2 regions of the Methylomarinum roseum genome follow, and region 1 is predicted to be linked to the other one. Evidence: predicted binding sites of a transcription regulator. Region 1 holds the regulator's gene; the other holds the start of a gene.

Region 1 (7,554 bases):
TGGCTTGCGGCAGTGGCAGGGGGGCCAGTTGGTAAGGTTCGCCCGCGCATGTTCTGAACGACCGTAATTGGGTTTCCATTTGCTTCAGGCTGGCGTAATGCGGATCTGCGCTATCTTCGCAGGCGCTATAGGCGATGGTGTCCGCGCTGCAGAAACGCGCCAGGGTATCGATATGGGCGTCGGTGTCGTCGCCGGCCAGGTTGCTTTGTTGCAGCCACAAAATGCGTTCGGCGCCTAGTGTTTTTTCCAGTTGCCGGGAAATGGCTTGCTGGTCCATGCCGGGGTTTCGGTTGGGGTTGAGCAGGCAATTAGCCGTCGTCAGTAAGGTTCCTTGGCCGTCGGATTCCAGGCTGCCGCCTTCCAGGACAAAGTCGATGTCGCTGGTGGGCAGGCCTTGGAAAATGGCGTGTTTCAGCAGATTTCGGTTTAGCGCGTTGTCGGCGCCATGTTCGTATTTGTTGCCCCAGCCGTTGAAGCGGAAATTCAACAGTCTGGCTTGGCCTTGATCTTCTATCGTTAAAAAAACGGTATCGCGCAGCCAGATGTCGTTATAGTCGGCCTGAATGAAGGAGATGGCTTCGGCGTCGGACAGTAAAGAATTGATATGTTGTCGGTGCCGAAGATCTTTGCAGACGATCAGCAGCGGTTGAAAACGGCTGATCGTTTCGGCGATGAAACGGTAACTGTTTTCGACGGCCTGCAAATTGACAAAATCGCCGTCGGGATGCGGCCAGGCGATGATGACGGCGGATTGAGGTTCCCATTCTGCTGGAAAACGGATCATCGATGTTGATCTCCTAGATTAAGCATTTCCTCGGCATGGGCCAAGGTGTTATCGGTCATGTTGACGCCGCCCAGCATGCGCGCGATTTCGGCGACGCGCTCCTCTCGATTGAGGGCCCTGACGCTGGAGGAGGTCATGTTCTTGCTGTTGTTTTTGGCGACGAATAAATGATGATGCGCCTGCGCCGCGACTTGAGGGAGATGGGTCACGCACATGACTTGGCGACGATCGCTGAGGCGGCGCATTTTTTGGCCGACGATCTCGGCAATGCCGCCGCCGATGCCGGAATCGACTTCGTCAAAAATCATCGTCGGCGTGGTTTTGTCTGTGCTGGTGGTGACTTGTATCGCCAGGCTGATGCGCGACAATTCGCCGCCGGATGCGACTTTGGCCAGCGGCTTGGCGGGCAGGCCGGGATTGGCGCTGACCAGAAATTCGATGTTATCGTTTCCGTACGACGTCGGTTTGTCGTTTTGCTGCGGTTTGATGTCGACGATGAATTCACCGTGCGGCATGCCTAATTCCTGGATCATCGCGGAAATTTTATCGGCCAGTTCGACGCCATGACGTTTTCGCTTCTGACTGAGCTTATCGGCCAGCTCGGCGTATTCTTGCAACAGTTGCTCGCAGTGTTCCTGCAGTTTGTCGATGCGTTCACTGCTATGAGTGAGGTTGTCGAGCTCTTCAGCAATCTGCATGGCGACCTCGGGCAGTTTTTCGGCGTCGACATGATGTTTGCGGCTCAGGTTCAGAATGATGCCGATTTGTTCGTCCAGCCAGCTTAGCCGTTGCGGATCGGCTTCCTGGGCTTCCAGGTAACGGCGCAACTGTTGTGAGGCTTCGGCGATTTGAATTTGGGATTCGTTCAGCAATTCGGCGACTTCGCCGAGGTCGGATGAATATTGACTTAATTCGGTCAATTCGTGAATGCTGTGACTTAGCATCTGGATCATCGACTGCTGTTCGTTTTCGTAAAGCAGATCCAGCTGTTGCTGGCCGACGCTCAATATCTGGCCTAGATTGGCCAAGGTGTTATGTTCCTCTGAAAGGGCTTGATAATTGAAATTTTCCAGGTCGAGTTGCTGCAGTTCATCCAGTTGATAGCGGAGCAGTTCTTCACGCTCAGTCTGGTCCTCGCTGGCCTTGACGAGGGCGTTGAGTTCCCGATTCAGCTGCTTCCAGGTCTGATAAACCGTATTGATTTGTTCGAGCAACGCCTGATTGCCGGCGTAGCTGTCGAGCAAGCGGCGTTGTTCCTCGCCGTTCAGCAGCGTCAGGTGAGCATGTTGGCCGTGAATTTCCACCAATAAACGACTCAAACCCTGCAGCGTCTGCAAGGTCACCGGGCGGTTGTTGATATAGGCTTTGGAGCGACCATCCTGATTGATGATGCGACGAATCAGGCAGTGTTGCTCGTCATCCAGTTCATTGTCTTCCAGCCACTTTTGCGCCAGCGGCGCGTCGCCCAGGCCGAATTCGATATTGATTTCGGCGCGCTTGCTGTGCGGGCGGATATAGCCGGCGTCGGCGCGGTCTCCCAGGGCCAGTCCCAGCGCGGTCAGCAGTATCGATTTGCCGGCCCCGGTTTCGCCGGTCAGCACCGACATGCCGGTTTCCAGATCCAAATCCAGCTTGTCGACGACGGCCAGGTCGTTGATGTTGATATTAAGTAGCATAATCAATTAAGGTGAAGCGGGTTATATGAACGGATTGTTGTAATTATTCACCCAGCACCTAAATTAACGAAGATTATTAATCATAGCCAATAACCTAGGGTATTTAGGTGCTGGGAAATCAATGACCTACTGCCTAAAACCCGAAAGATACTGAATAGTTACGGATTGTTTTTATCATGTCGTCGGCACAGCAGGCTTTGTCTACTCGTTATCCTACTACAGGCCATTAGTCGTATTATAGCGGTCGCAGTTCAAAATTTAGCCGCCGGCGTCGATTGCAGGCTGTGGCAATGCCTGCTCGTCTGAGGATGAGGGTGCCGTGGATGGGCGGTATTAATAGCCGGTTTAAATGTGGTAATCTCGGCTCCAATTCAGTTTGCCTCTGAGTATGTGGAAGAAGTCGTGGTCCTCGGGGTGGAGAATTGTAATCGGTTTTACTTCCTTTTTAATCATAATTTTATCGCTAATCAAGACTTCCGGAATTTCCAGATGGTCGCAGGTGACTAGCGCATTGATTTGTTTGGCCTGGCTGAAGCGGATTTCTATTTCCGAATCATCGTCGATCACTAACGGGCGGTTGGATAAGGTATGCGGATTCAGGGGCACCAACACCAAGGCGTTCAATGACGGGTGGATGATGGGGCCGCCGGCGGATAGGGAATAGGCGGTTGAGCCGGTCGGTGTCGATACAATCAGGCCGTCGGAGCGTTGAGTATTCAGATAAACGCCATCGATGGTGGTGATGATTTCAATCATGCTAGGGGTGACCCAACGATGCACAACGACTTCATTGACGGCCGTTTGTTGATGGATGACTTCGCCGTCTCGAATGATTTTGGCTCGCAATAGATAGCGATTTTCCTCGCGATATTTTCCTGCCAATATCGGCCCGAGTTTGGCGGACAATTGCTCCGGTGAAATGTCGACTAAAAAACCCAGCCTGCCCAGGTTGACGCCGATTAACGGGACGCCATAGGCGACAATGGCTCTTGCCGCGGCTAGGAAAGTACCGTCGCCGCCCACCGCAATGATGACGTCGCAATGTTGCCCCAGTTCTTCCATAGGGCAGCGTCGAATTGCCGGCTCGTGAATGAAATCGCCGCTGCGTTGATCGATATATACGGTGTAATGTTTGTTTTTCAGAAGTTGGTAAAGATTGTTCAGTGTTTCCGCAATGCTTGGATCGCTGGGTTTGCCGATAATGCCGATGGTCTGAAAAGAGTTTTTTTGCATCGCTTGCTGTGATGAAAGGATCGATGATCAATTATACAAAAAAAAGGGAATTGTTTTTTATAAAGACGAAAGTGGGGGGTTAAGCGTGAAAATAATGATTTTGATGGGGGTGTTACTCAGTTTCGGGATGGCGGGCGCCAATGAGAAGGTTGAGGTTGGGCGTTTTTCTGCTGGCGACCTATCCGGCTGGGAGAGTAAGCGCTTCGAGGGGGACACTCGATATCGGCTGATCGACATCGATGGCCTGTCGGTTTTAAAGGCTGAAAGCCAGGCGTCCGCGTCCGGCTTATATAAGAAGCAGCGTATCGATCTCTTTAAAACGCCTTATTTGAATTGGCGATGGCGAATAATGCGGCGTTTGTCGAAGAGAGATGAATTGGAGAAGTCCGGCGATGATTATGTTGCTCGCGTCTATGTGGTGGTCAGCGGTGGTTGGGCTTTCTGGAAAACCCGGGCGATTAATTATGTCTGGTCCGGCAATCAAGCAAAAGGGATGGTATGGCCCAATGCGTTTGCCGGCGATCATGCGATGATGATGGCGTTGCGTGATCGCCGGGACAGCGTCGCCGTTTGGTATCGAGAGCGTCGTAATGTGTTGGAAGATTTGCAGCGTCTGTTTGGCGAACGGATTCGTTATGTGGATGCGGTTGCGCTGATGACCGATAGCGATAATGGCGGCGGTCAGGCGGAAAGTCTTTACGGCGATATTTATTTTTCCGAGCGATAAGCGTGCGACCGGATAATGTAGGGCGGCTTCGCGAAATATTGCGGACGGAGTTACAAACTCCGTCCAGCTTTGAGAATTCATTCGGCGGTTGCCATGCGTGACCCTCGTTCCCACGCTCCTGCGTGGGAATGCATACCAGGCTTAAGGTGGCACAAAGTATGGGTTCCCACGGAGGACCGTGGGAACCAGGAACCGGTGCGCTTCCTATCGTCAGCACCCCCCCTACCCGCACCGGTAGGGTGGATCAAGCGCAGCGGATCCGCCAACGTAGGGCGGCTTCGCGAAGCAAGCCGCCAAAACCCGCTACCGTGGCAGAATCCCAAAGCGGGACGGAGTTTGCAACCTTTTCCGAAAAAACCGGTGCGCTTCCTATCGTCAGCACACCCTGCCCGCACCGGTGGGGTGTTGCGCCAGGGCGGTTGACATTAAATTGAGTTGCTGATAGTTTTGCGGCTAGCACTCTCCGGTGAAGAGTGCTAATTATTAAACCTTGGGTGTCAGCGTGAGAAATAATCAGGATTTAAACGAAAGATCCCTTCATTTACTAAAAGCGTTAGTCGAACGTTATATTCAGGAGGGTCAGCCGGTAGGCTCGCGGGTGCTGTCAAAGGATTCTGAGTTAAAGCTCAGTCCGGCCACGATACGTAATGTGATGGCGGATCTGGAAGACTTGGGGTTGATACACTCGCCGCATACTTCGGCGGGACGCGTGCCGACCGTCCGGGGTTATCGGCTTTTTGTCGATTCCTTGATCACCGTCAAGCCGCTCGAGTCTCAATTGTTGGAGTATTTGTCCGAAGGCCTGGAGCATGAAGATGAGGATTCGGCGGCGCTGCTCGAGAAAGCCTCGAAATTATTGTCGGACGTCACCCATATGGCGGGCATTGTCACGTTGCCGCGGCGCGAAGTCGTCAGTTTGCGTCATATCGAGTTTTTGCCTTTATCGAAGACGCGGGTATTAGTGATTCTTGTCACCAACGATCAGCAGGTTCATAACAAAATCATCAATACCGATAAGGAATTTAGCGCCGCGGAACTGCAGCAGGCTAGCAATTACCTGAATTCGATTTATTCGGGCCGCAGCATCAGCGAGGTGCGTCAGGCGCTGCTGAAGGAATTGGAGCAGGATCAGAAAAGGGTCAATCAAGGCATGATCGATGCGGTCAACATGGCGCAATTGGCATTTGATCACAAGCCCCAGGAAGATTATGTGTTGAGCGGGCAGACCAATTTGATGGGCTTTTCCGAATTGTCCAATATGGAGCGGCTGAAGCAATTATTCGACGCCTTCAATCAAAAACGCAGCATCATACATCTGTTGGATAAATGCCAGCATGCCGATGGCGTGCAAATTTTCATTGGCGAGGAGGCCGGCTATCAGGCATTCGAGCCCTGCAGTCTAGTGACTTCGCCTTATATGGTAAACAAAGAGGTAGTGGGCGTATTAGGAGTGATCGGTCCGACCCGTATGGCCTATGAAAAAGTGATTCCTTTTGTCGATATGACTGCAAAATTATTGGGTGCGGCCTTGAATCCGAAATGATAATCCCCATCTTAAAAAACATCTTGAAAAAACATTAATAGCCGGGAGTAATAAATGACTAAAGAACAGGGGCAGCCTGAAGCTCAATCAGACAGCGAGCTGATTGAGGAAGTTCTTGAGCAAACCAATAACAGCGCAGCGGAAGAACGCGTCGTTGAGGCGGGGGAAGCCGAGCAAAAGGGAAAGCAAGCGGAGCAACCGGAAGCGACGATAGATGAGTTGCGTAAGCAGTTGGCGGCGGCGGAAAAAAAGGCCGAAGAAAACTGGGATAAATTAATGCGCGTTCAGGCCGAGATGGAAAATCTGAAGCGTAGGACACGCATCGATGTCGAGAATGCGCATAAGTTCGCATTGGAGAAATTCACCAAGGAATTGTTAAGCGTTATCGATAGTCTGGAGCTCGGCATACAAGCGGCCTCCGGCGACAGCCCGGAAGTGGTCAAGCTCAGAGAAGGCAGCGAATTGACGATGAAGCAATTCGAAGCGGTCTTTGCAAAATTCAATATCGAAGCCATCGATCCCCTCGGTGAGCCGTTCGATCCGGAAAAACATCAGGCGATGAGCATGATGCCGTCCGCCGACGTAGAACCGAATACCGTATTAAATGTTTTTCAGAAAGGTTACATGCTCAATGGGCGCTTGATTCGTCCAGCCATGGTGGTTGTTTCTAAGGCGGAAGACAAGCCGGAAGGCGATTCGACAAAAATTGATGAGCAGGCTTGAAATTAAAGCAACTAACCGCATATCTGTATTAACTTTATTAAAACAAACAATCAAGTCTGGAGAATTTAATGGGTAAAATAATTGGAATTGATTTAGGCACCACGAACTCTTGTGTTGCCATTCTTGAGCATGGGACGGCGCGGGTTATCGAAAACAGTGAGGGTGCGCGTACAACGCCTTCGATCATTGCCTTCACCAACGACAACGAAGTCTTGGTGGGTCAATCGGCAAAGCGTCAGGCGGTCACCAATCCCGACAACACCTTGTTTGCCATCAAGCGTCTGATCGGTCGCCGTTTCAAAGACGACGCGGTGCAAAAAGACATCAAGATGGTGCCTTATAAGATCATCGAGGCGGAAAACGGTGACGCCTGGGTCGAATGTCATGGTAAAAAAATGGCGGCGCCCGAAGTCTCTTCCCGTGTGTTGATGAAACTGAAAAAAGATGCGGAAGCGTATCTGGGTGAAGAAGTCAAAGAGGCCGTGATTACCGTACCGGCTTACTTTAATGATTCCCAGCGTCAAGCCACCAAGGACGCCGGTCGTATCGCGGGTCTGGATGTCAAACGCATCATCAACGAGCCGACTGCGGCGGCGTTGGCGTTCGGTATGGACAAGCCAAAAGGCGACAGCACGATCGCCGTTTATGACCTCGGCGGCGGCACCTTTGACATTTCCATTATCGAGATTGCCGAAGTCGAAGGCGAGCATCAGTTTGAAGTGCTGTCGACCAATGGCGATACTTTCTTGGGGGGTGAAGATTTTGACTTGCGAATCATCGATTATCTGGCCGAAGAGTTCAAAAAAGAAAACGGCATCGACCTGCACAGCGATCCTTTGGCGCTGCAGCGTTTGAAGGAAGCGGCGGA
Region 2 (7,554 bases), 2.1 Mb from region 1:
TCGTCCAGAATCGGGTTGGTGTTGTTGATATGAATCAATATTTTGCGGGTATTTTCAACCTGATTCAGCACCTCGATCATGCCGCCTGGTCCCGATTGCGGCAGATGGCCGATTTCCCGCGCCTTTTTATGACTGATATGCTGGCTGACCATTTCATCGTCGGTCCAGAAGGTGCCGTCCACCATCAGGCAATCGACCTCCTGCATCGCTTGCATCACATGCGGCTCGATTTCTCCGAGGCCGGGCGAATAGTACAGTTTTTTGCCGGTGGAAATTTGTTCGATGATGACGCCGACATTATCGCCTTCGTGCGGGTCGTGCCGGTGGGGCGAATAGGGCGGCGCCTTGCTCTTCAGGGCATGAGTATAAAAACGTAAGTCGTCGATGCCGGGGACCGTGAAGCTGCTGCCGTCACAAGGGATCGGGTGATGATTGACGGTGCAATAATCTTTCAGCATCGTAAACAGCGGGAAGCCGGTGGTCAGGTCTTGTTTCACCATGTCCGTGCAGTAAACATCGAGCGGCTTGCCTTCGCGCAGCATCAGCATGCCGGTGGTGTGGTCGATCTGACTGTCGATCAACATGATCGCCTTGATGCCGGTGTCGCGGACGCCTTCCTGCGGCTGAATGGCCGGAAACGCCTCCAGTTGCTGGCGAATGTCGGGCGAGGTGTTGAACAGCAGCCAGTTTCTGTTGTCGGTGCTGACCGCAATCGATGACTGGGTGCGGGCCTTGCCATTCATTTGCTTGTGGCGTAAACGGTGACAATTATGGCAATTACAGTTCCATTGGGGAAATCCGCCCCCCGCGCCTGAACCGAGAACTCTGATCTTCATGATTGATGGGCTAGTTTGGTTGTAAAACAAGGCCTGAATGATACGGGATTAAAAAGCTGCAGGCAAAAAAAAGGGGCCTGAACAGCCCCTTTTTCTTGATTCAAACCGTAGCAATCAACGGTTATAAATGTACATAGTGACTTCGAAACCGAAACGCAGGTCTGTGTAAGCTGGTGTTTCCCATTTCATATTAAATACCTCCAGAAGTTTTTTTAGTTGTACGCTAGCTTGATCAAGTAAGCTGCCTCAGAGTATACGATGAAGTTTTTTTTTTGGCAACTACGATCAGCATTTATAGATTAAAAGTGATGGATGGAGTTCACTTTTAGCTTGTACCTCACTAAATACAGGGTTATATTTACGGTTCGCACCATTTTAACCGAGCGATAGGCGCAATGGCTTATCGAAATAATTACAATAACAATTGGAGGGGGTTATGGGAGTCGTGGTAGAGCTTGTTTTTTTCATGTTGCTGATCGCCATTGTCGCTTTTGCGCCGTTGGGATACTTCATCTATATGTATACGATGAAAAACGGCGAGCCGTTTGGGGATACCGAACCGCATGGCGATAGTGACTCGGCCGTTTTAAATATGGCGGAGAAGGTCGTTAGTGCGGTTAAAGGCCTCGTTGCCAAAAAATAACTACCCGTCGCAATTCAGCATTGTTCGTTTAGTGGAACCGGGCGTAGGATGCTCGGTATCCAGCTCGGCGCTGCCGATAGAAGCTGAATAGAGCCAAAAGAACTGGAATAACGCCGGTTTTTTAGCGAACTTTTGCCCGGATTTCTTGGTGGGGAGAAGATGAAAATCTAGGCGGCGGTTTGTGCAAAGCAAGCCGCGAATTGTCGAAAAAAAGTGAACCAGTTCAAATATTGATTCGAAATTACTTGAAAGAAAATCAAGATTAAAAGTTGAATTTTTTGCGCGTCAGGGTAAGCTTACGATTATAAGCTAATGTCTGGATTGACGCGCCATGAACGGAACCACGACCTTTTTGCCCAGCTACGACCCCTGTCCGGAATACAATGCCAGGTTATTGCAGCGCAGTATTCCGATGATGATGAAGCATCAAGTTTCGACGCATCCGATTAATTATGCCATTTGGTATGAATACGTCGCCGGCAATAATGGCAAACTGACCGCAGCCATCGATGAGCTACTGAAAAGCAAGCAGGCGTTTGATGATGAAACCAGCCTGAGTCTCTACAAGAACTATATTTGTAACGCCTCGGTTGAATCATTTGAAAAAATCAATTATGCCTTGCAGGCGTTGATTGAAAATACCGCTAACACGGTGCAAGATTCAAGCACTCAGGTTGCCAGTGTCGGAGAGCATGTGTCGGCCAGTTCGCTGAAGCTGGAGGGCATCGATAATCTATCCGATGTTAAAAATGTGCTGTCAGGCATCGTCGCGGAAACCCGGGAATTACTTAAAATCAGCAATATCCTAAAAACCAAGCTCAATGAGGCCAATGACGAGATGGCGAGGTTGCGCAGTGAGCTGAGCATGGTCAGGGAGATGGCGACGACGGATGGCTTAACCGGCTTGTTGAACAGACGGGCTTTTGATGAGATCTTGGTTAAGCTGATTGACAGCCCGCTAGCATCCTCACACTGCTTATTAATTCTGGATCTGGATTATTTTAAAAAGATCAATGACAGGTTTGGTCATCTGGTTGGCGATAAGGTGCTGCGCTATATGGCGGGCTTGTTAAAACAGCATGCCAGCGAACATCATCATGTCGCCCGTTTTGGTGGCGAGGAGCTCGCCGTGGTGATGCCCGAGACTACGATGGATACGGCGCTGGCAATCGCCGAACAGATCCGGTCGGCGCTGGATAACAGCCGCTTGAAACAAAAGGAGAGCGGCCAATCTATCGGTAAAGTGACGGTGTCGATAGGCGCGGCGTCGCTAAAAAACGACGACAGCGTCGAAAGTTTTGTCGCCCGCGCCGATCAAGCGCTATACGCCGCCAAGGAGTCGGGGCGCAACCGGGTCGTGCATCTGCTTTAACCCGGAAACAGCTTTCCGGCTTAGCCTGTCCCGCAGGTGGGGCAAGCTGGGTTTTTCCTCAATTTCATCGTTTGCCATTCCATCGTCAGGCCGTCCAGCAATAATAATCGCCCGGTCAGAGGGGCTCCGATCGTCATGATGACCTTCATCGCCTCGAGGGCCTGTATGCTGCCGATGATCCCGGTAATCGGCGCGATGACGCCGTTTGTCGAACAGCGCTGTAGTTCTTCACCTTCACTGCTGTAGAGACAGTTGTAGCAAGGGCTGTCGTCGCAGCCCGGCGTAAACACCGAGACTTGACCTTCAAAACGAATTGCGGCGCCCGATATCAAAGCCGTTCTATGGTTCACGCAAGCCCGATTAATGGCGAAACGGGTGTTGAAATTGTCGCTGCAGTCCAACACGATATCGGCGTTTTCGACTTCCCTGTCCAGTCGTTCTCCAACCAAGCGTTCACGGTGGACGATAACCTTCGTATCCGGATTTAACTTTTTCAAGGTGTTCCGGGTTGAAATTACCTTATCCATCCCTATATCGTCAGTGTTATGGGCAATCTGTCTTTGCAGATTTGACAGATCGACCTGGTCGTCGTCATAGAGTGTGATTTGACCGATGCCCGCCGCAGCCAGATACATCGAGGCTGGAGAGCCGAGACCGCCGGCGCCGATGATCAAAACTTTGGCGTCGAGCAGTTTTTGCTGTCCCTCGATATCGATTTGCGGCAGCATGATTTGTCGGCTATAGCGTAGTAGTTGTTGGTCATTCATTTGTCATCTGGATGCAATAAAGTGAGCGGCAGATGATGCCAAAGAACTTGACAGAGTGCAAAAGCTGGTTATTATTAGCACTCATTACTAGCGAGTGCTAATAATTTTTAAACCTTTATTTTTTAATTGTTAGGAGACATTGATGAAAATACGTCCGTTACACGACAGAGTCATCGTTAAACGTGTTGCAGAAGAAACAAAAACTGCAGGAGGGATTGTTTTGCCGGGATCCGCAGCCGAAAAACCCAGTGAAGGTGAGGTTTTAGCGGTGGGTAATGGCAAAACTTTGGACAATGGACAAGTTCGCGCCATGGAAGTAAAAGTGGGCGACAGAGTCCTGTTCGGCAAATATTCCGGCACGGAAGTGAAGGTAGACGGTGAAGAAGTTATCGTCATGCGTGAAGAAGACATCATGGGGATTTTAGGCTAAGCCAAAATCGATCACTAACCATATTAAAGAATATTTAGGAAACAAAATGGCAGCAAAAGAAGTAAAATTTGGTGGCGATGCGCGTGCACTCATGGCGGCAGGCGTAAACATTCTAGCAAACGCGGTGAAAGTCACGCTGGGCCCTAAAGGCCGTAATGCGGTTTTGGAAAAAAGCTTCGGCGCCCCCACCATCACTAAAGACGGTGTATCGGTGGCCAAGGAAATCGAATTAAGCGATAAATTCGAAAACATGGGCGCGCAAATGGTCAAAGAAGTTGCGTCACAAACTTCTGACGTGGCCGGTGACGGCACCACGACGGCGACTGTATTGGCGCAATCGATCGTTAACGAAGGCTTGAAATCGGTCGCTGCGGGCATGAACCCAATGGACCTGAAGCGCGGTATCGATCAAGCGGTTTCCGCGGCGGTTAAAGCGATCGAAGCGGCGGCGACGCCTTGCGAGGACAGCAAGTCGATTGCTCAAGTTGGCGCCATTTCGGCAAACTCCGATGAGACGGTCGGCACCATCATCGCCGAAGCGATGGAAAAAGTCGGTAAAGAAGGCGTGATTACCGTGGAGGAAGGTTCCGGTCTGGAAAATCATTTGGATGTCGTCGAAGGCATGCAATTTGACCGCGGCTACCTGTCTGCATACTTCATCAATAACCAGGACAACATGACGGTTGAACTGGAAGATCCTTATATCCTGCTGTTCGACAAGAAAATCTCCAATATCCGTGATTTATTGCCGATTCTGGAAGGGGTTGCCAAGGCTAGCCGTCCATTGCTGATTATCGCCGAAGATGTCGAAGGCGAAGCGTTGGCGACTCTGGTGGTCAACAACATGCGCGGCATCGTCAAAGTAGCGGCCGTTAAAGCGCCTGGTTTCGGTGATCGTCGTAAGGCGATGCTGGAAGATATCGCCATTCTGACCGGCGGCGCCGTGATTTCCGAAGAAGTGGGTCTGTCTTTGGAAAAAGCGGAAATCGACCAATTGGGTACCGCGAAAAAAGTTCAAATCAGCAAAGAAAACACCACGATCATCGATGGCGCTGGCGCCGAAGATCATATTACCGGTCGAGTGGCGCAAATTCGTGCGCAAATCGATGAAGCGAGTTCCGATTACGATAAAGAGAAACTGCAAGAACGTTTGGCCAAACTGGCTGGCGGTGTTGCCGTGATCAAAGTCGGCGCAGCGACCGAAGTTGAAATGAAAGAGAAGAAAGCGCGTGTTGAAGATGCGCTGCATTCGACTCGCGCCGCCGTTGAAGAAGGCGTCGTAGCAGGCGGTGGCACCGCGTTGGTTCGTGCGCTGAAAGCGCTGGAAGGCCTGAAGGGCGCCAACCATGATCAAGACGTCGGCATCAACATCCTGCGTCGTGCGATGGAAGAGCCTCTGCGTCAAATCGTCAAAAACGCCGGCGCCGAGTCTTCGGTGGTGTTGAACGAAGTCGCTAAAGGCGAAGGCAGCTTCGGTTATAACGCCGCTACCGGTGAATACGGCGATATGATCGAAATGGGTATTCTGGACCCTGCTAAGGTCACTCGTTCCGCGTTGCAAAACGCCGCTTCCGTTGCGGCTCTGATGATCACCACCGAAGTGATGGTCGCTGACGAGCCTAGCGATGACAAAGGCCATGCAATGCCTGACATGGGCGGCATGGGAGGCATGGGCGGTATGGGAGGCATGGGCGGCATGATGTAATCATCGTCGACTCCAAGCCTGTCGCTTGAGCCAAGGCCCCGGTTGCGATGCAGCCGGGGCTTTTTTATGCTTGAAAATTGTTAACCCGGATATACCACAAAGGCGGCCTTGGACTTTGAAAGAGGTATTAATAACCCATGCATTAGCATTGTATGGGTCATATTTTCCTGGTGGCGTTTGTCCCTCAGAACGTCCACTCCCTCAATCGAGTGTAACTATTCAGTATCTTTCAGGGGTTTAGGGAGTAGGTCATTGACTTCTCGGGACGATGGAAATGCAGATTTTGCAGGAGCAAAAATCTGCCTGTTGCAGACAGCCCGATAAATCAATAATCGACTCCCTCTGATAAAAATACGCTGAATAATTACAATCGAGTTTAAGCTGTAGGGCGGATCGAGCGCAGCGGATCCTCCAAAAAGTTCTACAAAATATCGAAACCTTGATAAGACCGAGCATCGGTCAACGGTCGCGTTTGCACCGAATTGACCTTGGCCATGATCGGGCCTTTGTGGCACCATTGCACCAATTTTTCCAATTGGCTTTTCTCGCCGCAGGCGATGATTTCGACATCGCCGTTGCTCAGGTTCTTGGCGTAGCCGGTCAGATTCAGTTTTTTGGCCTGCTTTTGCGTAAAGGCGCGGAAATACACGCCTTGCACCCGGCCGCTGATGACGATTTGTACACTCTCGGTCATGTTTGGATGCTCCAGCAATAATGAATTTTCGGGTTTCTGGCGTAGTCTTGCGGCACCGTCTCGGGACTGATGTCTTTTATATTTAGCTTCGCCAGTTGTTCCGTGGCCATTTTAAAGCGGCGGAAGTTAGTTGAAAAATACAGCACGCCGCCGGGCGCCAGCAACGCTACGGCGTTTTTGATCAGGCGCACATGATCGTTCTGGATGTCGAAGGCTTCATCCATGCGTTTGGAGTTCGAGAAGGTGGGCGGATCGAGGAAAATCAGGTCGAACTGCGGTCTGTGCTTGGCGTTGGCCTGCGTTTCCAACCAGGTCATGCAATTAGCGCGCACCAGCTTGTGCTCGTCTCCGAGTTGATTGAGCGCGAGATTGTTTTTGGCCCATTGCAGATAGGTGTTGGACATATCCACCGTCGTCGATGACACGGCGCCGCCTTTGGCCGCATGGACCGTCGCCGAGCCGGTATAGGCGAACAGATTCAGGAAGCGTTTGCCCTGGGCTTCCTGTTGAATCCGCAGACGGATAGGGCGGTGATCCAGAAATAAACCGGTGTCTAGATAATCCTCGAAATTGACCAGAAACTGGCAGCCGCTTTCCTCCACGACATGAAAATGACCTTGTTCGCCCAGTTTTTCGTACTGACTCACGCTTTTCTGTTTACGGCGGATTTTCAAAAATACCTGTTCGGGCGCGATGTTCATGACCTTCGGGATTTCCGCCAGCACGCCGGCCAGACGGGCGTTGGCCTTCACCTCGTCGATCGATTTGGGCGCTTCGTATTCCTGGACATTGATCCAGGTTTGTTCGCCCTGGTACACGTCGATGGCGACCGCGTATTCCGGTAGGTCGGCGTCGTAGACACGATAACAGGAAATTTGCTGCTGTTTCGCCCATTTACGCCATTTTTTCAGATTTTTTTTCAGTCGATTCGCGAACATTTCCGCCGTGGCTTCGAGACTGTCGTGTTTGATTAGCTCGGCGCGGTCTTGTGGCGTTTTGCTTTTTGGGGTGAAGAAGGCTTGTTCTTCGATGTTGAAACGCAATAGTTTACACTCCAACGCGCCGTTATACAGCGTGATCGGTTTTTGTGAGCGAATCCCTAAGCGA

Evidence for each region. The regulator HrcA, encoded in region 1, represses chaperone genes, less so after heat shock. The targets are predictions, from matches to a motif close to TNTTAGCACTCNNNNNNNNNGAGTGCTAANA.
Region 2: groES (co-chaperone GroES) is a predicted target of HrcA. The motif match lies at 3,691-3,721, and genes of this name have one in related genera.

The regions. Positions count from the first base shown of each region.
Region 1 covers NZ_CP157743.1:3,799,813-3,807,366, reverse strand. Annotated here, with positions in the region: gene Q9L42_RS17405 (agmatine deiminase family protein) at 1-784, opposite strand, end outside; gene recN (DNA repair protein RecN) at 781-2,460, opposite strand; gene Q9L42_RS17395 (NAD(+) kinase) at 2,806-3,693, opposite strand; gene Q9L42_RS17390 (DUF3047 domain-containing protein) at 3,788-4,420, shown strand; gene hrcA (heat-inducible transcriptional repressor HrcA) at 4,923-5,963, shown strand; gene grpE (nucleotide exchange factor GrpE) at 6,018-6,686, shown strand; gene dnaK (molecular chaperone DnaK) at 6,755-7,554, shown strand, end outside.
Region 2 covers NZ_CP157743.1:1,420,675-1,428,228, forward strand. Annotated here, with positions in the region: gene pqqB (pyrroloquinoline quinone biosynthesis protein PqqB) at 1-836, opposite strand, end outside; gene pqqA (pyrroloquinoline quinone precursor peptide PqqA) at 951-1,025, opposite strand; gene Q9L42_RS06925 (hypothetical protein) at 1,273-1,479, shown strand; gene Q9L42_RS06930 (GGDEF domain-containing protein) at 1,811-2,851, shown strand; gene Q9L42_RS06935 (HesA/MoeB/ThiF family protein) at 2,872-3,618, opposite strand; gene groES (co-chaperone GroES) at 3,761-4,048, shown strand; gene groL (chaperonin GroEL) at 4,095-5,753, shown strand; gene yccX (acylphosphatase) at 6,175-6,447, opposite strand; gene rlmKL (bifunctional 23S rRNA (guanine(2069)-N(7))-methyltransferase RlmK/23S rRNA (guanine(2445)-N(2))-methyltransferase RlmL) at 6,444-7,554, opposite strand, start outside.